DNA from 3 places in the Streptomyces sp. NPDC004134 genome. Region 3 is predicted to be linked to each of the others. Evidence: riboswitches for the same ligand, from Rfam matches in the RefSeq annotation. Region 3 holds a riboswitch; each other region holds the start of a gene.

Region 1 (9,912 bases), on a different contig from region 3:
AGCGCGAGGAACGGGCCGAGGAACGCCCACGCCTTGCGGTCGGGGCGGCCGCGGCGCCGGCTGCGGGCGGCCGTGCCGGACCGCGCCGGGCCCGGTTGCGGGGACGTGCTCATCGCGCGCTCCTCGCCTTGAGCCCCTTGGCCTTCAGGTCGTCCACGAACATGCCCTCGGCGTCTTCGAGGGCGTCCGCGAGCGAGCCCTGGCCGGCCAGGACGCGGCCGAAGGCGTCCTGGACATGCGCGTACGACTGGGTCGTCGTCGGCGCGAAGCGCCAGGAGGTGTCGACGTTGCCGTCGGCGAGCTGGAAGACCTCGTTGTAGCGCTGGCCGCCGAAGAACGGATCGGGCTTGCCGAGCGCGGAGTCCGCCAGCTCGATCTTCGCCGCGGGCCAGCCGTAGCCGGCGGCGATCAGCAGGTCGATGGCCGCCGGGTCGGTGTTGAGCCAGTGCGCGAACTCCAGTGCCTCCACCGGGTGCCGGCTGCCCTGGAGGATCGCGGTGGCCGAGCCGCCCCAGTTGGAGGAGGCGTGGCCGCCGCGCTCCCACTGCGGCAGTTCCGCGACCCGCCACCGGCCCTCGGTGCGCGGCGCGTTGCCGCGGATCAGGGCGTCGTACCACTGCGCGCCCGGCCAGGTCGCGAGTTCTCCCGTCTGCAGTCCCTTGTAGAACGCGGACTGCGCGTCCTGGACGGGCGCGACGAGCCCGTCGGAGAGCATCCCGTCCCAGAAGTCGGCGACCTGGAGCGACTCCGGGCCCGCGAGGTCGACCACCCAGGTGTCGCCTTCGGTGGTCACCCAGTGGGCGCCGCGCTGCCAGGGGAAGGCGGCGAACCACTGGGCGTTGGCGGGCGGGAAGGCGGAGATGAGGGAGCCGCGCTTCTTGATCTTCACCGCGGCGGCCCGGTACTCGTCCCAGGTGGCCGGGACCTCGATGTCCCACTTGTCGAAGAGGTCCCGGCGGTAGAACAGCCCCATCGGTCCCGACGCCTGGGGGATCGCGTAGGTCTTCCCGGCGAACACCCCCTGCTGCCACTGCCAGTCGACGTAGGCGCCCTTCAGCTCGTCGGCGCCGTACTCGCTCAGGTCCGTGAGGCCGTTCACGAGCATGAACTCGGGCAGCGCGTAGTACTCCACCTGCGCCAGGTCGGGCGGGTCGCCCGCGGTGAGGGAGGAGTGCATCTTCTGGTAGCCGCCGGAGGTGTTGGCAGGCACCGTCTGCACGTCGACCCGGACGTCCGGGTGCTGCTCGTTCCACAGCGCCACGGCCTTCTGCAGGGGCACCCAGGTCCAGAAGGTCAGCGTGACCTTCTGCCCCGGCCTGCGCCCGGCCGCCGTGGTCGTACGGGCCGCGCCGACCTGCTCGCCGCAGCCGGCCAGTGCGGGCGCGGCGGCGGCCGCCGCGCCCCACGCCAGGATCTTCCTTCGGGTGGGCATCCGACCTCCTTGTCAGTGCACTCCTCAGGTCTGCAGGACGACGACTCCGCGGGCGGGGAGGTCGACCGAGGCGACCGGGCCCGCCGCGGGGCCGGCGCCGTCGCCTGCGACCACGGGCATGGGCTCGGGCAGGGTGACGGTCGCGGTGCCGGCACCGTGGTTGAGCAGGAAGAGGAAGCGCCCCTCCGCGCCCTCGCGCACGGTGGCCTGGATCCCCGCCGGCAGCCCCGGCAGCACCGGTTCCACCCCCGCCCCGGCGCGTACCCGGTCCACCAGGGTGCGCATCTCCGCCGCCGGCAGCCGGGTGCCCGCGTACCAGGCGGCTCCGTCCCCGTACGCGTGCCTGGTGAGCGCCGGCCGCCCGGCCAGCTCGCCCGCGCCGAACGCCGCGACGGCCTCCGCGCCTTCGAGGTCGATGGCCTCGGACCACAGGTCGCCGGTGCCGGTCAGCGTCCCGGTCAGCGGCAGGTGCTGCCCCTCGGCCAGCGGCCAGAACTCCTCGACGCGCAGCCCCAGCACCTCGCGCAGCGGCGCCGGATAACCGCCGGGGTACACGCGGTCGCAGTCGTCGGAGATGCCGGTGAAGTACGAGACGAGCAGGTGGCCCCCGGCGCGTACGAACTCCGTCAGCCGGGCGCCCGTCTCCGCGCTCATCAGGTACAGGTTGGGCACGACCACGAGCCGGTACGCGGACAGGTCGCGGTCCGGCGGCACGACGTCGCACTCCACGCCCGCGTCGAAGAACGGCCGGTAGTGGCGGCGCAGTGTCTCGGCGTAGTCCAGGTCGGCGGACGGGTGCGAGCCCTGCTCCAGCGCCCACCAACTGTGCCAGTCCGCGAGCAGCGCCACCTCCGGGCACGAGCGCCCGCCCGCGAGCTGCGGGACGGCGGCCAGCTCCCGGCCCAGCGCGCGCACCTCGCGGAAGATCCGGGTGTCGGTGCCGGCGTGCGGCACCATCGCCGAGTGGAACTTCTCGGCGCCGCCGGGGGTCGCCCGCCACTGGAAGTACAGCACCGCGTCCGCGCCCTGCGCGACCGCCTGCCAGCTCCACAGCCGCATCGCGCCGGGGGGCTTGGGGCTGTTGCGCGCCCGCCAGTTGACGGCGCTGGGCGCCTGCTCCATCAGCATCCAGGGGCGCCCGCCGCCCGCCGAGCGGGTCACGTCGAAGGCGAGGGCCGCGCCGAGGTGCGTCTCGGGGTCGTACGGGTCCTGGTAGAAGTCCAGTGCCTGGACGTCCTCGTGCGCCGCCCAGGCGTACGGGTCGACGGGCTTGTGCAGCGGCATGTGGTTGGTGGTGACGGGCACGTCGGGGGTGATCCCGTTCAGCGCCTCCTTCTCGGCGAGGTAGCACTGCAGCAGCGCGTCGTCGCAGAAGCGGGCGTAGTCCAGCACCTGGGCCGGGTTGGGGTGGGTGGGGGTGGTGCGCGGCGGGAACACCTCCTCGAAGGTGCCGTAGCGCTGGGACCAGAAGGTGGTGGCCCAGGCGGTGTTCAGCGCCTCGACGTCGCCGTAGCGCTCGCGCAGCCAGCGGCGGAAGTCGGCGGCGGAGACGTCGCAGTAGCAGCGGGGGTTGGAGCAGCCGTACTCGTTGCCGATGTGCCAGCTCTCCAGGGCGGGGTGGGTGCCGTAGCGGGTCGCCAGCTCGGTGACCAGGCGTACGGCGTGCTCGCGGTAGACCGGGCTGGAGGGGCAGAAGTGCTGACGCGAGCCGGGCCACCTGCGGATGCCGTCGGCGTCCTGCGGCAGCACCTCGGGGTGCCGCTCGGTCAGCCACGGTGGCGGGGAGGCGGTCATCGTCGCCAGGCAGACGCGGATGCCGGCGCCGTGCAGGTCGTCCAGCACCCGGCCGAACCAGTCGAAGTCGTACGCGCCGGGCCGCGGTTCGACCAGCGCCCACGAGAAGATCCCGGCCGTGACCATGGAGACCCCGGCCTCCTCCATCAGCCGGATGTCCTCGGCCCTGACCTCCTCCGGCCAGTGCTCGGGGTTGTAGTCGCCGCCGAAGTGGATGCGCGCCACACTGCCTCCGCCCCTCTTGCTCAATTCTTAAATTACGAATTAACCTTGCGGGCAACGTAGAAGTGCCGCGGCGGATCCGTCAACACCCGGAGCGTGACCTCGTGACAGCAGCCGGAGCCACGCAACTCCCGCACACCGCCCGCTTCGACGGCCGCACCGCCGTCGTCACCGGGGCCGCCGCCGGCATCGGCGCGGCCACCGCCCGCCGGCTCGCCGCCGAGGGCGCCGCCGTCGTCGTCGCCGACATCGACGGCGACCGGGCGGAGGCCACGGCCGCGGAGATCCGCGCCGCTGGCGGCACGTCGGCGGCCGTCGTCGCGGACGTGGCCGGCGAGGACGGCTGGGCCCGGATCGTGGCCGCGGCCGGGGACTTCGGGCCCGTCGGCGTCCTCGTCTCCAACGCCGTCGCCGTCGACGTCGCCCCCGCGCACGAGACGTCGCCCGCCTCCTGGCGGCGCCAGGTCGACGTCGGGCTGACGGCCGCCTTCCTCGGCTTCCGCGCCTGCCTGCCCGGGCTGCGCGCGCAGCAGGGCGCCCCCGGCGCCGCGGTGCTGGTCTCGTCCGTGCACGCCAGGCACGGCATCCCGGGCCACCCCGCCTACGCCGCCGCCAAGGGCGGGCTGCTGTCACTGGCCGGGCAACTGGCCGTCGAGTACGGCCCGTCGGTACGGGTGAACACCGTGCTGCCGGGACCGGTGCTCACCCGGCTCTGGGACCGGGTCCCCGAGGAGGACCGCAGGGCCAGCGCCGCGCAGACCGCCGCGGGGCGGCTGGGCGCGCCGGAGGAGGTGGCCGCCGCCGTCGCCTTCCTCGCCTCGTCCGAGGCGTCCTACGTCACCGGTGCGAGCCTGGTCGTGGACGGCGGCTGGAGCGTCGTAAAGTCGTCGGCCTGAGCGCGGGGGCGCCGCGGGGCGGCGGAGGGCACGGGAGCGGGGACGCGAGGGAGGAGCGAGCGGCCATGGCGGGTTACGCGCGCCGCGGGGTGCACGGGCAGACCGTGGAGACCCTCGCGCACCGGGTGCTCGGCGGTGAGATCGCCGAGGGCGCCACCCTCGACCTCGCCGCCCTCCAGGCCGAGTTGGGCGTCAGCCTCACCGCGCTGCGCGAGTCGCTGAAGGTGCTGGCGGCCAAGGGCATGGTCGACGCCCGGCAGAAGCGCGGCACGTTCGTCCGGCCGCGCGCCGACTGGCACCTCCTCGACGCCGACGTGCTGCGCTGGCGCTTCGAGACCGCGGGCCGGCAGCAGGGCGAGGGCGCCGCCGCGCGGGCCGCCTCCCCGCTGCTGCGCGACCTGGACGAGGTGCGCGGCATCGTCGAGCCCGCGGCGGTCCGGCTGGCCGCGGTGCGGCGCACGGACGCGGACCTGGCGGCGCTGGAGACGGCGCTCACGGCGATGGCCGGGGCGCGGGACGGCGCGGCCGAGGCGGTCGCCGCGGACCTCGCGTTCCACCGCGCCCTGCTGGCCGCCTCGCACAACGAGCTGCTGGAGCGCATGGATCAGGTCCTCGCCAGCGGTCTTGCCGCCCGCGACCGCCTGGTGCACGGCCCGGGACACCACCCGCGGGACCCCGTGCCGGGCCACCGCGCCGTGCTCGCCGCGATCCGGGCGCAGGACCCGGACGCCGCGGAGGCGGCGATGCACCGGCTCCTCGCCCAGGCGGCCCGGGACCTGGCGGAGTTGTCCGCCGGCGGATCCGGCGCCGGGGCCGCCGGCGGGTCCTCGGCCGGGCGGGCTGCCGGGGCGGAACGGGCGGCCGGGGCGTAGCCCGTACGACGAACGCGCCCCGCCGCGCGGACGGATCCGCACGACGGGGCGAAGGAGACTTCCGCGGGCCGGAGCCCCCGGAATCAGTACCAGTTGTTCGCCTGCCAGAAGTCCCAGGCGCCGCACGGGCTGCCGTAGCGGTCGTTCATGTAGTCCAGGCCCCACTTGATCTGCGTGACCGGGTTGGTGCGCCAGTCGGCGCCGGCCGAGGCCATCTTGTCGCCCGGCAGCGCCTGCATCAGGCCGTACGCGCCGGAGCTGGGGTTCGTCGCGGTGTGGTCCCAGCCGCTCTCGCGCTCCACGATGCTGCTGAAGCAGGTGAACTGGTCGGCGGGCACGATCTCCCGGGCCGCCGCCTGGATGCCGGACTCGGTGGTCGGGACGCTCGCCTGCGACGCCTCGGTCGCGCCGCCGGAGCCGCCGGAACTCTTCGACGCCGACGAGCCGTTCGGGTCGATCGACTTGTCGACCTTGCCGCCCTTGGTGTCGACGCGCAGCTCGGTGCCCACCTTCAGCGCGGCCGGGTTGTCGCCGATCGCCTTCTCGTTGTCGACGTACACCCGCTGCCAGCCGCCGGGCACGTCGTACTTCGCGGCTATCTTGGCCAGCGTCTCGCCGGCGCCGACGGTGTGCTCGACGTAACGCTGCTGCTTCTGCTCGGTCTTGGCGGCGGTCTGGTCGGCCTCGGCGGGCTTGCTCTCGGCCTTCTCGTCCCCCAGGTCCAGTTCCTGGCCCGGCAGGATCAGGTGGGGGTTGTCGCCGACGGCTGCCTTGTTGGCCTCGTACAGCCGCTGCCAGTCGGCCCCGAATCCGTTGTCCTCGGCGATCTCCGAGAGGGTGTCGCCCTTCTCGACCGTATAGGCGTGCGCGGCGGTCGCCGCGATGCCGCCGGCGACGGGCAGGGCTATGCCCACCCCCGCGGCAGCGGCGTAGCGGCGGGTGGAGCGCGACTTGGGCGCGCGCCGGGTGCCGGTTCCGGCCATGGTGGCTCGCTCTTTCTCCGACGCCTGCGAGGTGAGCTGTCGGGTTCGGGCTGGAGTTGCCCGGCCGCGTCGTGCTGTGCGGCTTCACCCCGAGTCGGGGAGTGCGGTGCGGTCCTGCCACCGTGCTCCTGCCGACGGAGAAGTGGTTCCCCCGCTCCTGCCCGAACGGCTGTGGGGACGACGGTTCCGGGCTCCGACGGGCAGGACTCGGCGTACCGGAGCTCGGTGCTCGCGTGTGCGAACGACTCGGACACTAGGAGATCGAACGGCAGATCACAAGCGGATCACGAGGATCGGCGCGTAGTCTGACGCTCCGTGGTGACGCGCGCACGCGTGGGGCGGTTGGGGCGCGTGTGACGTTCGGCACTCACGCCGAGGCGCAGCGCCTCCAGCAAACGCTGCCCAGCCGGTACGACGAGACCGTGCACCCCGCGCTCCGCGGCGCCGGCGAGCGCGGTCCGCCAGGCGTCGGGTCCCGCGGGCGCGGCCGCCGGAGTCCAGCGCCCGGCGCCCGGCTCCTCATAGCCCGGGCCCGCGGGCGCGAGCCGGCGGAAGGCGGGCACCGTCGGTGCCACGGCGCCGAGTTCGGCGCACCGCCGGGAGTCGGCGGCGAGCGCGAGCCGGCCGCCGCTGAGCAGCACCACGGTGGCCAGCGCCCGGGCCAGCAGCGCGGCCTGCGGCACGCTGTCGGGCAGCGCGACCACCAGCCTCGCCCGGCCGGTGGCGGCGGCCAGGGCGGCGGCGAGCGCCAGTACGTCGTGGGCCGGGTCGGGACCGCCGTCCAGCCACAGTGCGTCGGCGCCGGCGGAGTCGTACGCCGCGCACTCCGCCAGCCAGTCCGCGGGCTCCTCCGGCAGCCGGGGGAGCAGCACCCCGACACGGACGGCCGGCGGGGCCGCGCCCGCGGACGGGGGTGGAGATGCGCTCATCGCGGGGCCTCCCCGGGGCTGACGACGGCCATCGGGGGCATACCGTACGCCGATACCTCGCGGAAGGCAGCGGTGCGGACACGCGCGGTTCATGATTTCTGGAATTTCATCTGCCGTGCCCCCGGGCGCCGTTGCGCGCCCGTGCTTCGGCAAACGCCGAGGGAGGGGACCCCCCCGGGGTGTCCCCTCCCTCTCTGTGCTCCCGGCCGGTGGCCCACGTCAGTGCGGGTGGGCCACACCCCCGTTCGCCGGGATGGGCTCGCCGTCCGGTCCGGACGGCGAGTGGACCGGGCGGCGCGGCAGCCGGTGCGGAGGCGCCGTGCCTGGCGCGGTCACACCGGGCTCCGTGACAGCAGGAAGTCGGCTTCGCCGGCCTTGGCACCCTCGATGAACGCGTCCATCTCGCCGGGGGTGTAGATGAGGGCGGGACCCTCGGGGTGCGCCGAGTGCCGTACCGCTATCCGGCCGTCCCGCAGCTTCATGGCCTCGACGCAGTTGCCGCCGTTGCCGCCGCTCCACGGCTTGTGCCAGCCCTCGGTGCCGAGGTCCGCCGCCGGCATGCCGTTGTAAATGCGTTCCATTCACAGCTCCTTGCGGAAGTCCCGGAGGATTTCCTTCGTGCGTTTTGCCGTCGCCGCCTGGGCCGCCATGTGGTCCAGGGCGGCGAGGTGTGTGGCCACCTCGTGCCGGCCGTCGAGGTAGACGGCGCCGGTGAGGTACTCGGTGTAGATCATGTCCGGCAGCTCGGGCATGGCGAACCGGAAGAGGACGAAGGGGCTGTACGTGCCCGGATGGTGGCCGGTGCGGAACTCCGCCATCTGGAGCGTGACGTTGGGCAGGGACGCGATGTCGAGGAGCCGGTCGACCTGCGCGCGCATCACCGAGCCGTCGCCCACCGGGCGGCGCAGGACCGTTTCGTCCACGATGGCCCAGAACCGGGGCGCTTCCTCGCGGGTGAGGAGGTCCTGGCGCTCCATGCGGAGCGCGACGTGCCGCTCGATCTCCGCGGGCGCGACCCGGCCGAGGGAGCCGACCTTCAGCACGTGCCGTGCGTAGTCCTCGGTCTGCATCAGACCCGGCACGAAGTGCGGCTCGTACGACCTGATGAGCGACGCGGCGCCCTCCAGGCTCACGTACATGCTGAACCAGTCGGGCAGGATGTCGTGGAAGCGCTGCCACCAGCCGGGCTCGTTGGCCTCCTCGGTCAGCGCGACGAAGGCGTCGATCTCCTCCTGGTCGATGCCGTACGCCTGCAACAGCAGTTGCACGTACGGAACCTTCAGCGCGACCTCGGCGGTCTCCATCCGGCGCACGGTGGCGGGGGCGACGCGCAGGGTCTTCGCAGCTTCCTCACGCTTGAGCCCGGCGCGCTCGCGCAGCTCCTGGAGCCGCTTGCCGAGCACGACCTGCCCCACGGTCGGCGCAGACCGCGGTTCGCTCACGCCATACCTCCCTGTCGGAACTGCCTCAAGCAGTGTGCCACGCCTCGGGCTTGGCGAACACAGTGCAACGGCAACTCTGAAAAATTCACAGTGGGGGTTGCCAAGTGGCCGCGGCGGGGCCATAGTTTGGGATGTGAGCCAGTCCACACAGCCGCATCAGACGGGGGTCGTGACACAGGACCCCGGCTTGCCGGGATTCCGTTCGGGGGTCGATGCGGTGCGGTGCGGTTTCGAGGTGCCAGGTCAGGCGGACGCCGTTACGGTCGCCCGCCGGCTGGCCCGCGAGCAGATGCGCCGCTGGGGGGTGGAGGGCGAGGTGGGCGACAGTGCCACCCTCGTTCTCTCGGAACTGGTGACCAACGCACTGCTGCATACGGGGAGTCGGCGCATAGGGTGCGAACTGCGCTGTAGCGCCGACCGCCTGCGGCTGGCCGTCACCGACCAGGGTGTCGAGCCGGGAAGCCTGCGGGTGCAGCGGTCGTCCGCGGACGAGCAGGGTCGGGGGCTCCTGCTCGTCACCGCGGTCAGTAGTAGCTGGGGGGCATACGACGCGCGGCCCGGCCCGGGTCTGGTGGTCTGGGCGGAGCTGCAGCGCGAGGTGCCGGCGGCCGGGGGGGCCGCCGCGCCGCGCGCTACCGGTACCCGTACCGGGGCCGGCCCGGCGGCCGGCGAGCGGGCGGCCGGATGATGCGCACCGAGCCCGGCGGCCGGCTCCGGCTGGCCGTACCGGGCGCGGGCGCCGCGGCCCTCGGCTGTGACGCCGTGGGCGTACCGCAGCGGATCGGCTATGACGTGATGGCCCGGCTTCCCCGCGTGGGCTGCGTCTTCGCCGACGGCAGCCGGTGGTGGTGGATCGTGCCGGCCGGCTCCGGCGCCGGTCTGCAGTGGCCGCGGAGCGTGCACTACGCCCCGGGCGCCGATATCTCGGGGGCGGCCGCCGGCACCGGCGGGCCGGCGGCCGTACCCCGGCTGGTGCACCGGCCGGCCGACGGGGTTCCGTACACGCCGCCGATCCCGCTCTTCCTGCGGATCTGCCGGCGTACCGGCGTCGAGCCCGCCTGGTCCTGCGATGTCGCCCGGGTCGTCGCGGGCCGCGGCGACGCCGCCTGAGCACCCGCGGCGGACCGGCCGGCGGGCACCTCCTCGATTTCGGTTGCGGGGGAGGAGCCCGCGGCCGGCCCGCCGCGGGAATGACGAACCGCGGGCCGCGCCGCCGGGGGCGGCGGCGCGGGTCCCGCGGATCGCGTCCTTCGTGCGTGCAGTGCCTACCGTGCGGTGCCTACCGCGCGGTGCCGGGCGTCAGCAGTCCCGGCCGCGCAGCGCGACCATCGCGTCGTAGCTG
Region 2 (9,912 bases), on a different contig from region 3:
CGCGTCCGTACTCGATCTCGACGACCTCTTCGACGGGCTCCCCGTCGTCCTCGAAATCGGCTTCGGCATGGGCGAGGCGACCGCAGACATGGCCGCCGCCGACCCCGCGACCGGCATCCTCGCCGTCGACGTCCACACCCCGGGACAGGGCAACCTGCTGCGGCTCATCGAGCAGCGCGGCCTGACGAACGTACGCATCGGCAACGGCGACGCCGTCATACTGCTGCGCGAGATGCTGCCCCCGGGCGCGCTCGCGGGGATGCGGATCTACTTCCCGGACCCGTGGCCCAAGAAGAGGCACAACAAGCGCCGGCTCATCCAGCCGGAGTTCCTGGCGCTGGCGGCGTCGCGGATGGCGCCGGGGGCGGTGCTGCACTGCGCGACGGACTGGGAGCCGTACGCGGAGTGGATGTTGCAGACGCTGGAGGCGTCGCCGTACTTCGAGAACACCCACCCCGGCGGCTACGCGCCGCGGCCGGACTTCCGCCCGCGTACGCGCTTCGAGGGGCAGGGGCTCGGAAAGGGGCACATCGTGAACGATCTGCTCTTCCGCCGCATCCCCGATAAATAGCCCGTCGCGCGCGGCGGGAGGACTGGCTAGGGTCGAAGGGTGCAGTACGAAGGCGCTCAGCTCATGACCCGGCCGCGGGAGCCCGAGGAATTCGGCCCGCGCCCGGAGTACGAGGACGCGCGCCCGAAAGCTGCGGCACCTCCTGCACCTACCCCTCCCGCCGGCCGGCGGTTCTGGCGCAGAAGGGGCGTGCGAATAGGCGCGGTGGCGACCCTGCTGACGCTGGCGGGCCTGGCGATCCTGTGGCTGGTGTGGACGGAGACCGGCACGCACGGGATGCTCCTGGGCGGCGGGCTGGCGCTGCTGCCGGTACCGCTGCTGATCGCGGGCTTCCTGTGGCTGGACCGGGTGGCGCCGGGACCGTGGCGTTACCGCATCTTCGCGTTCGCCTGGGGCGCCTTCGCCGCGACGCTCGTCGCGATGCTGGCGAACACCTTCGCCGCCCGCTGGATCGCCACCGGCCTGCCGACGGCGTCGTCACGCGAGGCGGACCTGTGGGGGATGGCGGTCGTGGCGCCGGTGGTGGAGGAGAGCGCGAAGGCGGCGGCGATACTGCTGCTGTTCCTCTTCCGCAGGCACTACTTCGCCGGCCTGGTCGACGGCCTGGTGCTGGCGGGGATCATCGGCACGGGCTTCGCGTTCACCGAGAACATCCTGTACCTGGGCCGTGCGTACGAGGAGAACCAGACCTTCGGCGACTCCGGCCCCCTGGCGACGGTGACGGTGACGTTCGTCGCCCGGATCGTCTTCTCCCCTTTCGCGCACCCGCTGTTCACGGCGATGGCGGGCATAGGCTTCGGCCTGGCGGCCACGACGGTCGCGCGTCAGCGCCTGCGCCGCGTGCTGCTGCCGGTGGCGGGGCTGCTGCTGGCGATCGCGATGCACGCGCTGTGGAACGGCTCGGCGGTGATGAACGGCTACGCCTTCCTCGGCGCGTACGCCTTCGTGATGGCGCCGGTCTTCGGCCTCCTGGTGTGGCTGGCGGTCTGGTCCCGCGGCGGCAAACTCCGCACGATACGCGCCCAGCTCCCCGTCTACGCCCAGGCCGGCTGGCTGGTCCCCGCGGAACCGGTGGCCCTCTCCTCGCTGCGCATCCGCAAGATAGCCCGCAGCCTGGCCCGCCACGCCCACGGCGACGAGGCCCGCCGCGCGGTGGCCGACTACGAACGCGCCGCGACGACCCTGGCCCTGCTCCGCGCCCAGGCCACGCAGGGCCGCCCGGCAAAAGACTACGCGGCCCGGGAACAGGCCCTGCTCGCAAGGATGTGGCAGAACAAGCCCATAGCCCAGCCGGCCCTCACCAGAGCCGCCTTCACCACCAACCCACCCCGCCCCACCCCCTGGCCCCCACCCCCAGCCACTACCTCCCCACCCCACCCCCCACCCGCCTGACCACCGCACAGGCTCCCCGGCCAACAGTCGGCCCTTCGCCTGGGTGGACGACGAGCAGGGCGATCTCGACGAGATCTGCGTAGCCACCCACCATGGGGCTTCGGTCTGCTCCGACACGTCAACCCACGAATAAGGTCTGCACGACAACGACTTCCACGCACTCGCAGAATTCGCGCGATCACTGGACGCTCCTCAAGCCAACGGCTGAGCACGTCCCCCAACCTCCGACAGATCCGTACGCACCAACATGATCAATACGGACCGGGCCCGGGCGCGGGGTTCTTCACCATGTCAAGCGAGCTGGTGCTCGGGCGTTCCTGGCGGGTGGGCACGGATTGTCTCTGACCTGCCCAGGAGTCCGCTCGGGTGGGAGTTATCCACAGGGGAGGCGGGGGGTGGGGATCTGCGAGAGGGTTGGGGCATGACGGGGGAAATTGGGTCGCTGGGTGAACTGGCGGCGGGCAGCGGTGGGGTGTTGGTTTGTGCCGAGGCTTTGGGGGCCGGGTGGTCTGCCGGGATGTTGGTGCGGCGGTTGCGGAAGGAGGGGTGGCGGAAGGTTCGGGCCGGGGTGTGGGTGGAGCCGGGGCGGGTTGATGATTTTCGGCTGCGGTTGCGGGTGGCGCAGGCCGGGCGGCCGGAGTTGGTCGTCAGTCACAGTGCGGCGGCTCATCTGTTCGGGGTCGAAGTGCTCGCCGTGCGGCCCGAGTTCACGCACGTGCGGGGGCGCGGGCGGGCGCCCGAAGGGTGCCTGTTGCACCGGACCGCCGTGAGCGACGAGGAGATCGTAAGCGTCGCCGGGCTGCGGGTGACCGACGCCGCGCGGACCCTCGTCGACCTGCTGCGTACGGCGGAGCGGGATGCGGCCCTGGTGGCCGTGGAGTCGGCCTTGACCCGGCGGCCGTTGGGGCCCGCCGGCGGGTGGCCGCGGCGGTGGCGGGAGCAGGTGACCGATCTGCATGCGGTCTCCGAGGCCCTTGCCGGGATCGGCCAGCGGCGAGGTGTGGTCCAGGCGCGGCAGCGGCTGTCGCTCGTCGATCCGCGCTCCGAGTCGCCCGCGGAGACCGTCGCGCGGCTGCGGATGTACGACGCCGGGCTGCGGCCCCTCAGCCAAGTGCCCTTCACCGCGCCCAACGGCCGGCGGATACGAGTGGACTTCTTCTTCCCGGTGGCGGGGCTCGTCGTGGAGATCGAGGGCTACGGCTTCCACGGCGGCCGGGCCGCTCATCTCGCCGACGTCGAGCGCTTCAACGACCTGGGGCGCTGTCCCGAGGTCCGGCGCATGCTGCGGTTCACCGCCGCCGATGTCTTCGAGCGGCCCCAGCGGATGGTCCACACCATCCGCGCCGCCCTGGGCGAAATCGCCGCCGGGGAGTCCCGTGGCACCGCCGTCGGCGGAGGGTCCCGTGGCACCGCCACCGCCGGAAGGTCCCGTGGCGCCGCCGTCGGTGCTGCCGCGGCTGCCACCGCTGCCGCCTATGCGGTTGCCGGTGCGGCAGCGAGTGCCGGTGCCGTCGCCAGTGGCGCCGCCGGTGCCCAGGCAACTGCCTCTGCCTCCGCCACCGTCGCTGCCTGAGTCGCCGCCGGCTTCCCGGCGGTGTCCTTGGGCCGTGGCAGGGTGGCCGCCATGGACGCCTATGTCAGGAACATCGTGCTCGACTGCGCCGACGCACGTCAGCTCGCCGACTTCTACACGCAGTTGCTCGGCATGCGGGTCATCCGCAACGACTGGATGGTGATCGCCAAGGACGAAGACAGCTTTCCACGGCTGGCATTCGAGGAAGTCGACGGCTACCGGCCGCCGCTCTGGCCCGACCTCGATCGCACCTACCCCCAGCAGATGCACATCTGCTTCGGCGTCGACGACTCCACCGCCGCGGGCGAGCTGGCGCTGCGGCTCGGAGCCACGCGACTCTCCGAAGCCGGTGGCAGTTGTCCGGTGTTCGCCGATCCCGCCGGGCATCCGTTCTGCCTCTGCGGGCCCGGGGAGTAGCTCCCGGAAAGGTGCCGACGGCCCTGGTGTCGGGGGGTCGGCCACCAGGGCCGCCGGCGGTCTCGGTGCGCGCTCGGACGCCACGGGGGAAGTTGCGTTCGGGCACGCCGGAGACGTGGGAGAGGGGTTTATGGGGGCTTGCGGTCCGTGCGGCGGGTGCCCGTCCCGGCCGCGGGGGCCGGGGCGCTGGGCCCGCCGGGTGGATCAGACCGGGGCGCCGTTGTTGCGCAGCCAGGCGAGGGGGTCCACTGCGTCCCCGCCGCCGGGTCGTACCTCAAGGTGCAGGTGCGGGCCGGTGACGTTGCCCGTGGCGCCTACGCGCCCGATGACGTCGCCGGTCGTGACCTCGCCGGAGGACTGGATGATGGAGGACAGATGGCAGTACCAGACCTCGGTGCCGTCCTCGAGGGTGAGGACGATGCGGTAGCCGTACGAGCCGGCCCAGCCGGCCTCGGTGATCGTGCCGCCGTGCACCGCCTTGACCGGGGTGCCGGTGGAAGCGGCGAAGTCCTGGCCCGTGTGGCCCGCGGCCCACATGTCGCCGGACTCGCCGAACGTCGAGGTGAGCGTGTAGTTCGCGACCGGGGCGACATAGCTGGCGGCGAGCTTGGCGAGGCGCTCCTCCTCCGCCTTGCGGCGGGCCTCCTCCTCCGCCTTGCGGCGGCGCTCCTCCTCCAGTTGGCGCTGGCGCTCCTCTTCCTGCGCCTTCGCCTCGGCGGCCTCCTCGGCCGCCTGCTTGGCGGCCTCGGCCTCGGCGGCCGCGCGGGCAGAGGCGTCGGCCTCCGCCTGCTGCTGCTCGGCCTGCTCCAGGATGCGGGCCCGCAGGGCCTCTCCGGAGTCGGCGGGCTGGTTCGCGGTCTCGGTGTCGCCGGCGTAGCTGACCTGGGTGAGCGGAGCCGTGGTGACGACCGTGTCGGAAGCGGGCTCCTGCGTGCTCGGCATCAAGTCGCCGACGCCCGGCAGGCTCTCCGCGTCCGGGAGTTGCGCGCTTATCTGGCTCGCGACGGCGTCGACCTGGTCGGGCATGGATATCGCGACCGGGGGCTTCTCCTGCGCCGTGGCCATGCTGCCCGCGCCCACGGCGGCGAAGACGCCCACGCCGAGTACGGCACCGCTGCGCGCCATGCTGCCACCGCGCTGCCGGGGGAGGCGCCGGCGGCCGCGGGAGGGAAGGTCGTCCTCGGGGAGGACTTCGTCGACCGGCTCATCGGCGGCGTAACCGGCGGGCGCATACCCCTCGGGGGCGTAGCCGCCGGACGCATAGCCGTCGTAGCCGTAATCGTCATGGCCATGGCCGTAGCCAGGCTCAGACCTGTAGGACGCCACGAAGGCGTACTCCTTTCCTTCCTTCTCGCCTACCGGGTTAGCTGACGGGTTCGGAGCAGGAAGGTCTCCTACGGGCCGCCTCCTGGCGGAGGTTGGCCCGATTCACCCCAAGGTGGTGGTTCCCCGGTTCCCTAGGTGTTGCCGTTGCTGCAGTTGTGACGCTTGCGGGATTCGGCGACGGCGCACGGTGCCGCCTCTTGCGACGGCAGTGACGACCGCGCTGCGTTACCGCACGCTAGCGGACGACGGCGTTCGATTCCAAGTCGTTCCCGTTATTGAGTTGTGCTTTACCGCGGACGATCCGGGCATGTACCAGCGGAAACGGACAAGTTGACGGCCTGATTACGCGCAGTGAGGTCCGGTCGTTAGCTGATCGTGCATCAGTTGTTATGCGGAGGGGCGCTATTCCACTACGGAGCGTATACAGGCGCGGCCGCGTCCGGCGGCTCTCCGAACGGTGCACGGGAGCGCGCGAGGGCGAACAGCGCCATGTCGTCGGCGATCATCCCGCCCGTATAGCGCGTCACATCGTCCAGGAGGGTGTCCAGCAGTTCGTGCGGGCCGTCGAACAGCCGGCCGTCCAGCCGGGGCAGGGGATCGTAGAAGACGCCCGCCTGGTTCCGCGCCTCCGTCACGCCGTCCGTGAACAGGACGAGCGCCGCGCCCGGCGGGAACGCCACCTCCATCAGCTCGTCCGGCCACGTACCCAGGTCGCCCATGCCCAGCGGCAGCGCGTGCTCGCGCGGGTGCAGCGTGCGTGCCGCGCCGTCCGAGCCCAGCAGCACCGGCGCCGGATGGCCGCGGTTGAGCAGCCGCAGCGCGCCGCCCTCGCGGTCGACCTCCGCCAGCACCGCGGTCGTGAACCCCTCCACCCGGTCGAGCCCGCTGCGCCCCGTCTCCTGGCGCTGCAGCGCGCGTTCCAGCCGCCGCGCGACCCCGGCGAGCCCCGCCTCCTCCTCGGCCGCCTCCCGGAAGGCGCCGATGACGACCGCCACGGACTCCACCGCCTCCAGCCCCTTGCCGCGTACGTCGCCGACGATGCAGCGCACGCCGTACGGGCCCTCCTGCACGGCGTAGAGGTCGCCGCCGATACGGGCGTCGGCGTCGGCGGCCTGGTAGCGGGCGGCGACCCGCAGCGCGCCGAAGCCGTCCGGCGGGTTCGGCAGCACGGCGCGCTGCGCGGCGACGGCGACGTGGCGGGCGGAAGTCAGCCGGCGGTAATTGCGCTGGATGAGGAGGTTGATCACGACCGCCAGGACGCCGAGCACGACCTGCGACACCATCTGGGTGAGCGCGTCGGCGTTCGTGGCCGTGCCGTTGAGGATTTCGAGCGCGACGTCCACCACCAGGGCGGCCACGGCAACGGCAACGGTGCCGCGCAGGGTGAGCAGCGCGGCGGCGACCAGCGGGGTGGTCTCGAAGACCGGCGAGGACCTCAGCCCCTCCGGCGTGAACCAGAAGAACACCGACCCCACGACGATCAGCGCGGCCGGCAGCCACCGCAGCGCCCACCTGACCCGGCGCTCGCCGCCGGTGGCGTCGGGGCGCCGGGACCGGGCCGCCAGGTCCAGCGCGCCGGCGCCGACGCGGTAGGCCCGCCCGTTCTCGTACGGACCGCGCCCCTCGCCGTACGAGCCGCGCTCGCCGTACGAGCCACGCTGGGCGTCGCGTGAGGCGCGGCCGTCGCGTGAGGAGCGGTCATCGTGCGAGTTGCGGCCCTCGTCGTGCGGGCCGCCTTCACCCTTACCCGCGCCGTCCTCCCGCACCGGCTGCACCTGCCCTCTCCTGCGCTGCCCTTCCTGCGCTGTCCTCCCCGTGCGGCCGGCACGCGGGCCCGTGCCGTCGTCCCTCAGGGTTCCGCGTCCCGGGCGGGACAGCGACCGGGCGGGGCCCAGGCGGGTTACAGGAGGCATTTCGGGCGTCATGGCGGCCAGGGTGGGACGGGTAGAAGCGTCGCGGACCAGCGGACCGCACGCAGAGGGTACAGCCGAACGGGTATAGGACCGCCCGGCTCCGGCGCGCGCGGCGCCCGCGCGCCCCTCAGCTCCCCCGGCGTCCCCCGCGCCCCCGGACGGATGAGGCCATCCGGCAGGGCGCTCAGGCGGCGTCAGACGGCTCGGGCGGCGTCAGGTGAGGCGTACCGGGAAGGACGCCAGGTCGTTCTGCGTCAGCACCGGAAGGTTGCGCAGCTCGCCCAGCGGCGCCGCCGCCCGCAGTTCCGGGAACCGGGCGAAGAGCGCCGGCAGCGCCACCGCCGCCTCCAGCCGCGACAGCGCCGCGCCGGGGCAGATGTGCGGCCCGTGCCCGAAGGTCATGTGCCGGATCGGCGTCGCCCGCGTGACGTCGAAGACGTCCACGTCCGCCCCGTGGTGCCCGGCGTCCCGCCCGATCGCGCGGTACGAGATGACGACGCCCTCGCCCTTCTCGATCACCGTGCCGGCGATCTCGATGTCCTCCGTCGCGAACCGCATCAGCAGGTGGGTCACAGGCGGGTCGTAGCGCAGTGCCTCCTCGATCGCTGTCTCCCACGTCACCGTGCCCTCGCGGACCATGCCGAGCTGCTCGGGGTGGGTCAGCAGTCCGCGCACGGTGGTGAGCAGGAGCGTGATCGTGGTCTCGTGCCCGGCCGCGATCATGGACTTCAGGTTGCCGACGACCTCTTCCTCGGTCAGCGGCTCGCCGCCCTCGTCGGCGAGGATCAGCGCGCTCGTCAGGTCGTCGGCGGGCTCGGCGGTCTTCTGCCGCACCATGTCCGTGAACACGCGGTCGAGTTCCGCCATCACCGCGAGCCGTTCGTCCTGCGGCGTGAGCATGGAGAAGAAAGCTTTCCACAGGCGCATCTGCCGCGGTATCTCCGATTCCGCGACGCCCATGAGCGCGCAGACCACCCGCATCGGCAGCGGCTGCGCGAAGACCTCCTTGAGGTCGACCACCCCGTCGCCCGCGGCCGCCGCGGCCGCCAGGGAGTCCAGCAGTTCGGCCGTCACCCCCTCGACCACCGGCCGCAGCGCGTCGAGCCGCCGCGGCGTGATGGCCTGCGCGGTCTTGGCGCGCAGCCGCCGGTGCTCGGGGCCGTCGACCGTGAACATCGACCGGCCCGGGTCGACCATCCCGATCAGCGGCCACTCCGCGGTGACCTCGCCGGTCTGCCACAGCCGCCAGGCGCCGATGTCCTTGACCAGCCGGGCGTCGGTGAGCAGTTGGCGGGCCTCGGCGTGCCGGGTGACGGTCCACGCGGGCGCGCCGAGCAGTTCGATCCGGGTGAGCGGGGCGGCGGCGCACAGGAGCGCGGTCTCGCCCGCGAGGTCGCGTACGAGCGGGTCGATGGCCAGCGGCCCGGGAAGGTCCCCGGAGCCGGTCGGGACGGCGGCTGCGCCGGCGGCGTGCGGGCAGTTCACGGATGACCTCCTGCAGCGCGTACGGGGGTGAAGGTGACCGGCAGGGCGGTCATGCCGCGCAGGAACGCGGACGGCCGCCGCACCAGCGTCCGGGCCGGCACGGACAGGTCCAGGTCGGGCAGCCGGTCGAGGAGTACCTCGAGGCCCGTCCGGGCGATGATCTCAGCGATCTCCTGGGCCGGGAAGGGGCAGCGGAAGTCGCCGTAGCTGAAGGCGAAGTGGGCGCTGTTGCCGGCCTGGGCGGGTACCCCGGCGCCTCTGTACCCGTATCCGCCGCCCGTGCCGCCAGGACCGCCCAGGGCCTGCTGGATCTGCGGGTCGTCGTTGGCGGCGGCGAGGCCGAGGAGCAGCAGGTCGCCGGCGCCGACGGGGCGGCCGCCGAGCTGGGTGTCGCGGGCTGCCCAGCGGCCGACGAGGATCTGCGTCGGGGTGTCCTCCCACAGCACCTCGTTCATGGCCTGGCCGACGCTGTGCCGGCCGCCGCCGAGGGCGGCGGCGAAGCGGTCGTCGGTGAGCATGAGGCGGATGGAGTTGCCGATCCAGTCGGCGGTGGGCAGGAAGCCGGCGGCGGTGGTGTCCTTGAGGTCGAGCATGACCTCTTCGTCGGTGAAGTGCATGGGGTCGGCGAGCATCTGCGAGGTGACGTCCTGGCCGGGCGCGAGCCGTTTCTCGGCGACCAGACGGGTCATGTGCTCGACGAAGGTCTCGTACGCCTTGAGCGCGCCGGGTCCGCCGTCCGCGAGTTCGTTGAGGACCTGGGCGAGTTGGCGTCCCTGGGCGTCGGGGAAGCCGATGAGGCGGGCGAGGACGAGTACGGGGAGGGGGACGGCGTAGTCGCCGACGAGTTCCGCGCTGCCGCGGGAGCAGAAGGAGTCGATGAGCCGGTCGGCGAGCTGTTCGCAGTGCCGGCGGAGGTCGAAGGGGTCGACGCTTTCCAGTGCGGCGCCGACCATGACGGCGTGTCTGCGGTGGTCGGCGGCGGAGGCGGTGAAGTGGATGGACGGCATGACCTGGCCGACCATCGGCAGCAGTGGCCAGTCGGGCGGGATCTTCTCCCACTGGTTCCACAGCCCGCGATCCCGTGGGAAGAGTTCGGGGTCGGAGGTGACCTGGTGGAGTTCGCGGTAGCCGATGACGAGCCAGGCGGGGATGTCGCCGGGGAGTTCGACGGGGACGACGGGGCCGTGGTCGCGGCGCATCTCGCGGTAGAGGTCGCGCGGGTCGGTGTGGAAGCG
Region 3 (9,912 bases):
TCCTCGGGTGTGACGAATCTGCCGTGCATCGCGTACATGGCGATCCGGTCCGAGAACCAGTACTGCACCGCCAGCACCCCGGCGGCGATGACCACCACCAGCACGATGGACTTGAGCAGTGCGATCAGCGCGGCGACGAAGGCCACGTACACCAGCCCGAGCAGGAACATCGTGACCACCATGCGGGTGGTCAGTCGCCGGTCGGGCTCAAAGCGGCTGTGCATCAGTACTCACCCCGGAATCAGGCCATCGTCGGAAAGCAGTTGCCCCACCTGCGTGAGGCTGGTGCCCTCGTCGGGCAGTACCAGGTCGGACGGCGTGATCTCCTCGTCCGGCAGCGGCCGGCCGAGGCTGCGTACGACGTCCAGGAGCGAGGACAGCGCGGTGCCGAACGCGCCCTCGTCACCCGCGTCCGCGGCCGACTGGAGAGCGGTGTCCAGGTGGTTGAGCCGGTCCAGGTGCTGGTCGGCGACCTCGAACTGGCCCTCGCCGAGAATCCGAATGATCATGACGTCGCCTCCTCGTCCGAGCCGCCCTCCGAGCCGCCCTCCGCGGCGCCGGGATCTCCCTTCGGCTGCGGTCCTGAACCGGCGGGCAACTGCGCCTTCATCCGGGCCAGCTCGATCTCCACGTCCTGATCGGCGCCCACGCGCTCCAGCTCGGTCTCGATGTCGTCCCGGCCGCCCGGCTGCGTGGCGTCCTCCAGCGCCCCGGTGGCGATCAGCTCGTCCAGCGCGCCCGCGCGGGCCTGCATCTGCTCGGTCTTGTCCTGGGCCCGCTGCACGGCGAGGCCGACGTCGCCCATCTCCTCGCCGACGCCGCTGACGGCCTCGGTGATCCGGGTCTGGGCCTCGGCCGCGGTGTAGGTGGCCTTGATCGTCTCCTTGCGGGTACGGAACGCGTCCACCTTGGCCTGGAGGCGCTGGGAGGCCAGGGTCAGCTTCTCCTCCTCCGCCTGCAGCGCCGTCTGCTGGTCCTGCAGATCGGCGATCTGGGCGGCCGTGGTCGTACGGCGGGTGAGCGCCTCGCGGGCCAGATCCTCCCGGCCGACGGCGAGGGCCTGCTGAGCCTGGCCCTCCAGCTTGCCCGTGGACTTCCGCAGCTCGTCCGTCTGCAGCTCGATGCGCTTGCGGCTGGTCGCGACGTCGGCCAGACCGCGCCGTACCTTCTGCAGCATCTCCAACTGCTGCTGGTACGAGTAGTCGAGGACTTCGCGCGGGTCCTCGGCCCGGTCGAGCGCCTTGTCGGCCTTGATCCGGAACAGGGCGCCGATTCGCTTCGTGATGCTGGTCATGAAGACCGCCCTCCTCTCGCCTCTCGACTCCGCATGAAGCGCGAGAGACAGGCCGGGCGGTTGCGCGTACGCGCGGTGACGCCTGCCGCGTAGGGGCCACAACCCCGACCATGGCACTTCCATTGTCCCGCACCGGGGCGGTCCGGCATCTTCACCGGCCGCGGGGCGGGTGCGGGCGGGTGCGGGGCGGGCGCGGCGGGCGCGTACCCGGGGCCGGCCAGGGCATCCGGCGGGGCGCCGGGTCTCGCCGTGGGCGGCCGGGGTGCTACGCAGAGTGACGGCAGGCCGGGGGAGGAAGGCGGGACGGGTGTACGGAGCCGTCGGGCGGACGGCTCCGTACGCGAGGGGTGACGGGCCGGGTCAGTCGGTGATGAACCACTCGTCCTCGAGGTACCCCATGGTGCGCCTGCCGAGTTCGCTGTCGGAGAAGGTCATGGAGGCCCTGACCGCTTCCGCGGGGATCTCGACCTGGTCGGGAGCGATCACGGCGACGCCCTGCGGGTCGACGGTGGCGGTCTTCAGGGCTTCCTTCTGCTCCGGCGAGATCATCTGGAACATGGCGAGGAAGGCCGTCGAGCACGGACCGACCCCCTCGGCCTCCCCCTTCTCGGCGGCGGGCCCGGCCACCTCGCAGACGGTGTCGATGTCCTCACGGCCCACGGCGTGGAGGTACACCTCGTACCGCTCGATCGCGCCCTCCTTCGTCTTGGGCGCGGGCTGGTCACCGGCCGGGAGGGCGGACGGCTTCTCGCTCGGGGCGGACGGGGACGGGGCGGTCGAGGGCTTCTCGACCTCCGTGGACGCCTCCGCCGGCTCGGACGGCTCCGACGCCGCCGGTGCCTTCGCGTCCGAGTCGTCCTTGTCCTTGTCCGGACCGCACGCGGTCGCGACCAGGGCCGCGCTCCCCGCCAGCACCACGCCCACGATCGTCCGAGCCTTCATTCGTCCCCCTCAGCATCAGCCGGCAACACAAGGAGGTCACGCAGCCCGGGCCGGAACGGTTCCGGCCCGGGCGGAGCAATATCCGCCGCGACGGACCCGCACGGGCGGGGCCGGGAGACCTGGCGGGCCGGGCGGGCTCCCCCCGTCGATCGCGCCAGGCCCGCCGAGCCGGCCTCAGTGCTCGCAGAGGGAGAACCCCCGCTCGTAGACCTGTTCGTTGTGCTCGTCGATGAAGAACTTGCGTTCGTGCATGAGCTGTTCGCGGTGGCCCTTGGCCTCCGCCAGCGTCATGGTCGACGTGCCGGCCCAGGGCTGCTGCGGTGGTACGTCGGACGTGGAGACGATGTTCTTCGACGGGTCGACCAGGAAGAACACGAGGATCTTGCGATGTCCCGGGCGGGTGGGGTCCGCGAGGCGGAACTCGCCGACACGGTGCTGGAGGATGTTCGGGAAGGCCAGGCAGCGGCCCGCCGGGGTGGCCGCCGAGCCGAGGACCTGGTTCATCGCCTCCTCGTTCTCCAGGCCGTAGACCTCGCGCACGCCGTTGTCGTCGTTCTGCTCGTAGCTGGGGTCGTCGAGGCCCGCCCGGAAGCTCAGCCGGCTCTCGGTGATGTTCTCGCTGTCCCAGTAGTAGATGCCGGTCGAGACGATCCGCTCGTTCACCATCCCCTCGACGTGCCACGACCCGCCGGCGTACTCGGGCCTGTCCGGGGTGAGATGGATGGTGGCCAGCTTGACGATGACCTGGAGCCGCCGTCCGCGCAGGTCGACGCGGGCGGAGTCGCCGGGCGGCTCGGGCGCGGTGAAGGCCGGCGCGTCGGGGACAACCGGGCTGCGGTTCGCCCACCAGTCGTCCTGGGCCTCCTCCCAGGCGCGTACGGCTTCCTCGTGGGCCGCCTTGTCGCCGTGGTCCGCCTCGTCCGGATACTCCGGCTCCGAGTCGTACCACCCGTACGGATCCGCCACGATCCGCGGGGGCCGCGGATGGCGCAGGTCGGTGAGCACGTTCTCCAGCAGCGGCCGCATCCGGGCGAACAAGTCGGGCAGCACGTCGGCCAGTTCGCGATGGGCCTCGGGGTGGACGTTGTTCACGTACGAGCGGAAGGCGACCTCGCCGTCGGCGCTGACGTCGACGTCCGTGGGCAGCCACTGGAACTTCTCCGAGAACTCGTACGTCGACCAGCGGTCCGTCGGATTCTCCCAAGCCCGCTCCGGCGCGCCGCTCACCCCGTGCACGAGGCAGAACAGCGACGGATGAACCAGATCGAGCACCTGCCCGGCGGAGCCGGGATGCCAGTCCCGCTCCTCTTCCGGCACCTCCTCCAGCACCCGGACCGCTTCCCGCAACCGGGACCGCAACTCGTCGTCGACCAGCCGGTCCGACTGCCACACCCCGTCGACTGCAGACACCTCCGCGCCGTTGCTTCCGTCGCGCAGCGCCGCGTAGTGCGCGAGCTCGGCGAGCACGTAACGGACCTGCGCCTCGGTAAGGCCCTGGGCTATCGCCTCTTGCGTCCACCTGGCGACGATGCCGGCGTCGTTCCTCTTCTCGAACCACTCCGGCTTCGCCCGGATATGGGCGCTGCACTCCATCATCTCGAGTTCCCGCAGGGTGCGAGGCTTCGCGAACGAGAGGGAACGCGATGCCCTGAAGGGCAGCGGGAAAGCGGAAAGGCGACTCAATTCTCCTGGTCCTCCCAGTCGATGTGCGGTGGCCGGAAGGATACGGGAGCCCACTGACACCCCGCCCCACGCACCCATCACCGCCGGTCCGGAAGTCGGCACCCGGCGGCCGGGGCACCTCCGCGCGTACCCGGGCGGCGCCCTTGGGGCAGCCCGTGTCCGCCGGGTGTTCAGAAGTTCCCTGCCCGTGCGGGGGATTGGTGGGCTACTTTGCGGCGTACGTGCCGGGCTGCCGGAAGGGCGTGACGTGGTGAACGGTATTCGGTGGATAGCGAATGCGCACGATCTGGGCTACACCTTCACGTTGTGCGAGAACATCACGCCGGAGGAGCTTCTGGTGCGGTTGGGCGCGCAACGGCAGCACATCCACGAGCTGACCGAGGACGAGGCCATGGAGTTTCTGTCGCGGGAGGAGGACGACCCGCTGGGTGATATTGATTTCCTCGACCTGGAAGACGAGCCCCTCCTGTCTCGCCTTGCCGAGGCCGGGTTCCTCTCCTGCCCCGAGGCAATCGTCCGCGCCGGCGCCGTCCCCGGCTGGGCGTACGCCATCGAGGAGTTCTCGGCCCGCTCCACGGCCCACTTGGCCGCGCTGTCGCGCGGCACGCGGACCTACTCGGTGTACCGCAGCGTGAACGGGGAGCATGAGATCGGCTACGCCCGGGACGGAAAGGTGCTGACCTACTGCGATCAGCTCACGCTGCGTTCGGGAGAGGCCGGAGCGGACGAAGCGATACCGGACTTCACCTACACCGACGAGGAACTCCTGGACACCGCCTTCCTGCGCTTCCTCGAAGACAAGCACGGGATCGCCATCGCCTGGGAGGACACCTGGGGACCACTGCCCACGGCCGCCTTCGCCCGCATCTACGAGTGAAGAGTCGTCGAGTGCCCGTACCGAACGGCTGGTCGGGATCTGCCCGGCTTGCCTGACCCCGTCGCGTGGTCCGGGCGTCGGGCGGGCCGGTTCATTCGTGTGGCTGCCTATTCCGGTCGAAGGGCGGGCAATGGTGGGTGTCTTGTGGTCTGGTTTGGTCTCCGGTCCGTGGTTGCAATTTCAGGGCTCAGGTCACAGCTTGCACTGTGAGACACATCACGATGGCCGAGAGGTGTAGACCGCGGTTGTGCCGGATTCCCGAACGTGCAGTTCGCCGGGCGTTACCGCGAGGTAAGTCGCTGTGGGCGGCGCGGAATCCATGATCGCGGAGCGAAAATGGCGCGCTGCTCATGCGTGTTCGCTCAAGTGGTCGGGTTGGCTGGGTGCAGCAGTTCATCGGGTGACGAGGGAGTCACCCGATTCTCCATATCCGGCCCCCGTTCGAAGAGGACCTATGACCGAGGAAGTCCCCGCAGAGGATCACAGCAGCCCGGTGACGCACGCCATGCTGCACGTCCCGCCCGTGTGCGAGGCGCTGTACCTCGCCAACGCGGACGCGTACTTCACGTACGCCCAGCACTGGCTCGACGACGAGACCGCGGCAGAGGCGATCCACCTGGCGTTTCATCAGATCCGCAACCGCTGGGAGGAACTGGGCCGGCACGGCGACCTGCGGCAGCAGGCGTGGGCGATCCTGCGCCGGGTGGTCGCCTCGTACGTCGAGGAGTCCAAGGTGCGGCGCGAGATCGCGCACGTGCTGGCCGTGTACCAGGAGCTCCTGGAGCAGCAGAACGCGGGCGTCGGGCTGTACGAGGCGATAGCGAAGCTCTCTCCGCGGCAGTTCGACGTGGTGGTGCTGCGCTACCTGTGCAAGTTCCCCACCGACCGGATCGCCTGGTACCTGGGTGTCACGGCCAGCACCGTCGACTACCACTGCCGTCGCGCCACGAAGCGCCTGGAACGGGATCTCGCGCAGTTGCTGAAGAAGGACGGGGACACGAAGTGAGCGAACAGAGCTCGGCGGTGGAACAACTCCTGGCGGGGGCCGGGGAGATGATGCTGGCGGGCCGGCGGCGGTTCGACGTGGCGGCCGGGCTCCGGCGGCTGCAGGAGGGGCCGGCCGGGTATACGGGGCCGGGCACGGACGCCTCTCCGGTGGTGCAGGCGCGGGACGAGTTGTCGGTCCTGGTGCGCTGGACCGTCAACCGGGCCGGGGCGACCGGGTTCGTCGGCCGGCTGGCCAGTCTGCTCAGCGACCACGGGCCGCAGGGCCACGAGACGTGGCTGGAGGTGCCCGACATAGACGGGGCGATCCGCGGCATGCAGGTCTTCGCCTGCATGCTGTACCAGGCGGATCACCGGGAAAGCGCGCAGTTCTGGTGGCAGTTGGCCGCCGGCGCCGGCAGCCGCGCCGCCGCGTACTGCCTGCACCTGCACCACCTCGGTCTCGGCGAGCCCGCCGAGGCCGGCCACTGGCGTACGCAACTGCAGAAGGACGGCGGACCCGACGACGAGTTCATATCCGGCGTGAGCCTGTTCGCCGACTACGTCGACCGCCACTGCGAACCCGGCTGGGAACCGCACATGCACCGGGAAATACAGCGTCTGGCTTCCCGCGAAGACGTCCGCGACGCGCTGGTCTGCCGACCGGAAAGCGAGATCGCCGACCGCTTCAAACGCCACTGCGAACAGCACTGACGAAAGAAGGGTGTCCCGGTGCCCAAGCTCACGCGCCCGCCGGCCAATTCCGCCGTGCGTCCGAGGAACAACCGGATCCGTGTGCACCACGCCCCGGCCTGCCGGCGGAGTTGCCGGTGCCGCACGCGCAGGAGCGAGATCACTACACACCTTCTGCGCGGCCTGTACTACGGCCTCGGTACCGGGCTGGCGGGTCTGCTCTTCTGGTGGGTACAGCAGATGATCTAACTCATTCCCCACGCCGACGGCACCGCGCCGGAGAACGCCGCGCGGTGCCGCCCAGGCGAGAGCCCTTCGCCCTCCGGCTGCCGCGGGCCTCGTACGAGCGGCGGCGACCGCTGGTGCGTGGAGTGCGCCGTGACTTGGGTGCCTGACGGTCCGTCGGTGCTCGACGGTGCCAACTCCCGGGCCTGCGCGGGCTGATGGACCCTCGGCCGCTGTCGTGTCAGTGGTGGCGACTAGTCTTCGGCGACGTGCGCGAGCAGGGAGGGGCAGTCATGGCTGAGGATCCGATCGACCTGATCCGTCTGGAGGGGGACGGCAACAGCGTCGTCCTCCGGATCGACGGGAGGGAGACGCGGAAGCCCCCCGTCGAAGCGGATGTGCTGGTCGGGGAGTTCGTGGTCGAAACGCCGTTCGTCCGCGGCACCCTCAAGACCTGGCTCTTCCCCGAGGACCTGGGGGAGTGGCAGCAGGCTCTGGACTCGCTCGACGCGGGCGAGGACATCGCCTGGCGCGAGGGATCGAGGGCGCCGTGGCTGTACGTCGAGCTCGACGAGGACGACGACAGGTGCCGGGTCACGATCAAGGACCATTCCGCCTCCCTGACGACGGTGACGGTCACCGTCCCCCTGGCCGACGCCTGGTTCGACGACGCGTACCGACGCCTGGACGCCGTCTGGGAGACCTGGCCCCTCGAAGAGGACTGAACCCCGGCCGACGGGATCATTCGGTGACGAAGCCGGCGTGCGCCGCGATGATCCTCCAGCCTGCCCGGTCGCGGCTCCAGGTCCGGGTGTAGCGCATCCGGGCACGCAGCGGCTGCCCGCCGACGGAGCCCTCCAGCGTGCCGAGGAACCAGGTGACTCCGGTGTGCGCCGTAGCGAACACCCGGAGGTCTTCTTCCTCAAGGCCGGTCAGCACCTGGTGGCCGGTCCGGTGGGCTTCCAGGTCGTCGCCCTTCGAGTAGAGGCGTCCGTCGGGACCGGTGAACCGTCCCGCGTCGTCCAGCAGTTCGCCCATTACGTCGACGTCGGAGGCGAGCTGGGCCGCCTGAAGGCGTCGTTCGGCCGCGCGGAGGCTTTCGGTGTGATCGTCGTTCGGCATCTGCCCAGCATGACGGGTCCCGGTGCCGGAGACGTCTCCCCTTCTGCTGATGGCAGATTCTGCCCGGTGCCGGCAGGAAAGGGGTGGCGAGGTGAGGGGTGGCGAGGTGAGGCGGGCCCCTGGAGGCCCGCCCCGACCGTCCCGGGTCGCGTCAGGTGGTTACGCCGTGGTTGGTGAGCCAGGTGAGGGGGTTCTTGGCGGAGCCGTAGTCCGGTGTCGTGCGGACCTCGAAGTGCAGGTGCGGGCCCGTGACGTTGCCCGTGGCGCCGGATCGGGCGATGCGGTCTCCCATGCCGACCGCGGTGCCCTCGGAGACGTCCATCTGCGAGAGGTGGGCGTAGTGGGTGTAGTCCCCGTCGCCGTGTCTGATGACGATCTGGTAGCCGAACGAGTCGTCCCAGCCTGCTTCCACGACGGTTCCCTTGGCCGCGGCCTTGACCGTCGTGCCGACCGGGACGGACCAGTCCTGGCCGGTGTGGCCGTTCTGCCAGTTCGCGCCCGACGCCTCGTAGCCGGCCGTGGGGGTGCTGCCGTCCACGGGCATGACGGCCGTCGGGTCGGGCGCGGCGGTGGCGGTGCCGTAGGAGGCGTTGTCGGCGTTGGTGCCCGGGCCGTCGGCGGGGCCGTCGAGGGAGAGGTCCATGCCGGGGGAGATCAGGTTCGGGTCCTCGCCGATGACGGCTCTGTTGTTCTCGTACAGCGTCTTCCAGCCACCGTCGACGTCCTGCTCCGCCGCGATGACGGAGAGGGTGTCGCCGGAGGTGACGGTGTAGGTGGTGTCCTCTTCCGCGAAGGCGGCGGACGCGCCGATGACCGGCAGGGCGAGGGTGGCGCCCGCCGCCGAGGCGCGGGTGGCGAGTTTGCGGGCGCTGCCGGGGCGGCGCGCCGCGCGGTGGCGGCCGTGAGGGGATGACATCGTACGGGCCTCTTTCTCCGGACGCCTGCGAGGTGAGCTGTCGGGTTCGGGCTGGAGCTGCCCGGCCGCCGGCTTCGGCGGACCTCACCCCGAGCCGTCGCAGGGACGGCGCGGTCCGGCGGGGGCCGGACCCGTGGGTCCCCCGCTCCTGCCCGGCGGTGCGAGCTGATCGGCAGGTACCGCGGCGCCGGGGGCAGGATTCGGCGGTCCGGCGCGCAGCGGGTGTTCGCCTTTCGAACGGGCAGCCACGCTAGGGGGATCATGTGTTCGACGGCAAGGGGGTCACGCGCTCCCGCGGAATAATTGACTCCGCGTCGCGGCGAGTTGACGTCGTGCAGCCGCCAGACCCGGGCAAGCGCTCATTTGCCCGTCGGTCTCCGACAAAGGGCGTGGCGGGTGGTGATGCGTTCACATGCCTGTCCCGGCCGCTGTCCGGGCCACGTTGCCGCGCGCCGCGGCCCCTTCGACGTGATCATGGAGTCGTACTGCCCGCACGCGGTGACGACCGGCCCCTCCGAAGGAATCGATCATGGACACCGATGGCCAGCCCACCTCCGAAACGCTGACGTGCCTGGTCACCGGGGCGTCCGGGTATATCGGCGGGCGGCTGGTGCCGGAGCTGCTCGCGGCCGGGCACCGGGTGCGGTGCCTGGCCCGTACGCCCGGCAAGCTCCGCGACCATCCCTGGGCCGGGGACGTCGAGGTCGTGCGCGGGGACGTCACGGACGAGGAGTCCGTGGGTGCCGCCCTGCGCGGGATCGATGTCGCGTACTACCTGGTGCACGCCCTCGGCTCCGGCGGCGGGTTCGAGGAGACCGACCGGCGGGCGGCCCGCGTCTTCGCCCGGGAGGCGGATGCCGCCGGGGTGCGGCGCATCGTGTATCTGGGCGGCCTTACGCCGCGGGGGGTGCCGGAGGCGTCCCTGTCCCCGCACCTGCGGTCCCGGGCCGAGGTCGGGCGGATCTTTCTGGAGGGGGCCGTGCCCGCCACCGTGCTGCGGGCCGCGGTCGTGATCGGTTCGGGGTCGGCGTCGTTCGAGATGCTGCGCTATCTGACCGAGCGGTTGCCGGTCATGGTCACCCCCCGGTGGGTGAACACGCGCACCCAGCCCATCGGCGTCCGCGACGTGCTGCGCTACCTGGTCGGCGCCGCCGCCATGCCCCCGGACGTCGACCG

Evidence for each region. A riboswitch is a leader RNA that binds a small molecule or an ion and turns the genes downstream of it on or off. The one in region 3 is predicted to bind cyclic di-AMP.
Region 1: it holds a riboswitch for cyclic di-AMP, as region 3 does, so the genes downstream of both, ACFYVJ_RS05215 (LysM peptidoglycan-binding domain-containing protein) here and ACFYVJ_RS00260 (peptidoglycan DD-metalloendopeptidase family protein) in region 3, are expected to answer to the same signal.
Region 2: it holds a riboswitch for cyclic di-AMP, as region 3 does, so the genes downstream of both, ACFYVJ_RS34055 (M23 family metallopeptidase) here and ACFYVJ_RS00260 (peptidoglycan DD-metalloendopeptidase family protein) in region 3, are expected to answer to the same signal.

The regions. Positions count from the first base shown of each region.
Region 1 is NZ_JBIAMS010000002.1:460,877-470,788, reverse strand. Features, by position in the region: gene ACFYVJ_RS05240 (carbohydrate ABC transporter permease) at 1-113, opposite strand, end outside; gene ACFYVJ_RS05235 (ABC transporter substrate-binding protein) at 110-1,432, opposite strand; gene ACFYVJ_RS05230 (beta-galactosidase) at 1,457-3,451, opposite strand; gene ACFYVJ_RS05225 (SDR family NAD(P)-dependent oxidoreductase) at 3,553-4,344, shown strand; gene ACFYVJ_RS05220 (FadR/GntR family transcriptional regulator) at 4,410-5,216, shown strand; gene ACFYVJ_RS05215 (LysM peptidoglycan-binding domain-containing protein) at 5,300-6,199, opposite strand; cyclic di-AMP (ydaO/yuaA leader) riboswitch at 6,206-6,380, opposite strand; gene ACFYVJ_RS05210 (hypothetical protein) at 6,484-7,128, opposite strand; gene ACFYVJ_RS05205 (DUF397 domain-containing protein) at 7,461-7,709, opposite strand; gene ACFYVJ_RS05200 (helix-turn-helix domain-containing protein) at 7,710-8,570, opposite strand; gene ACFYVJ_RS05195 (ATP-binding protein) at 8,806-9,258, shown strand; gene ACFYVJ_RS05190 (hypothetical protein) at 9,255-9,680, shown strand; gene ACFYVJ_RS05185 (sugar phosphate isomerase/epimerase family protein) at 9,870-9,912, opposite strand, start outside.
Region 2 is NZ_JBIAMS010000044.1:9,029-18,940, reverse strand. Features, by position in the region: gene trmB (tRNA (guanosine(46)-N7)-methyltransferase TrmB) at 1-571, shown strand, start outside; gene ACFYVJ_RS34075 (PrsW family intramembrane metalloprotease) at 635-1,963, shown strand; partial or broken gene ACFYVJ_RS34070 (hypothetical protein) at 1,983-2,171, shown strand; gene ACFYVJ_RS34065 (hypothetical protein) at 2,385-3,536, shown strand; gene ACFYVJ_RS34060 (VOC family protein) at 3,588-3,953, shown strand; gene ACFYVJ_RS34055 (M23 family metallopeptidase) at 4,158-5,279, opposite strand; cyclic di-AMP (ydaO/yuaA leader) riboswitch at 5,291-5,466, opposite strand; gene ACFYVJ_RS34050 (PP2C family protein-serine/threonine phosphatase) at 5,690-7,054, opposite strand; gene ACFYVJ_RS34045 (cytochrome P450) at 7,406-8,677, opposite strand; gene ACFYVJ_RS34040 (cytochrome P450) at 8,674-9,912, opposite strand, start outside.
Region 3 is NZ_JBIAMS010000001.1:65,816-75,727, reverse strand. Features, by position in the region: gene htpX (zinc metalloprotease HtpX) at 1-224, opposite strand, end outside; gene ACFYVJ_RS00305 (hypothetical protein) at 231-509, opposite strand; gene ACFYVJ_RS00300 (PspA/IM30 family protein) at 506-1,294, opposite strand; gene ACFYVJ_RS00295 (hypothetical protein) at 1,655-2,236, opposite strand; gene ACFYVJ_RS00290 (DUF4246 domain-containing protein) at 2,411-3,919, opposite strand; gene ACFYVJ_RS00285 (DUF6461 domain-containing protein) at 4,167-4,796, shown strand; gene ACFYVJ_RS00280 (RNA polymerase sigma factor) at 5,251-5,802, shown strand; gene ACFYVJ_RS00275 (hypothetical protein) at 5,799-6,494, shown strand; gene ACFYVJ_RS00270 (DUF5959 family protein) at 6,992-7,423, shown strand; gene ACFYVJ_RS00265 (nuclear transport factor 2 family protein) at 7,440-7,820, opposite strand; gene ACFYVJ_RS00260 (peptidoglycan DD-metalloendopeptidase family protein) at 7,972-8,736, opposite strand; cyclic di-AMP (ydaO/yuaA leader) riboswitch at 8,745-8,907, opposite strand; gene ACFYVJ_RS00255 (SDR family oxidoreductase) at 9,266-9,912, shown strand, end outside.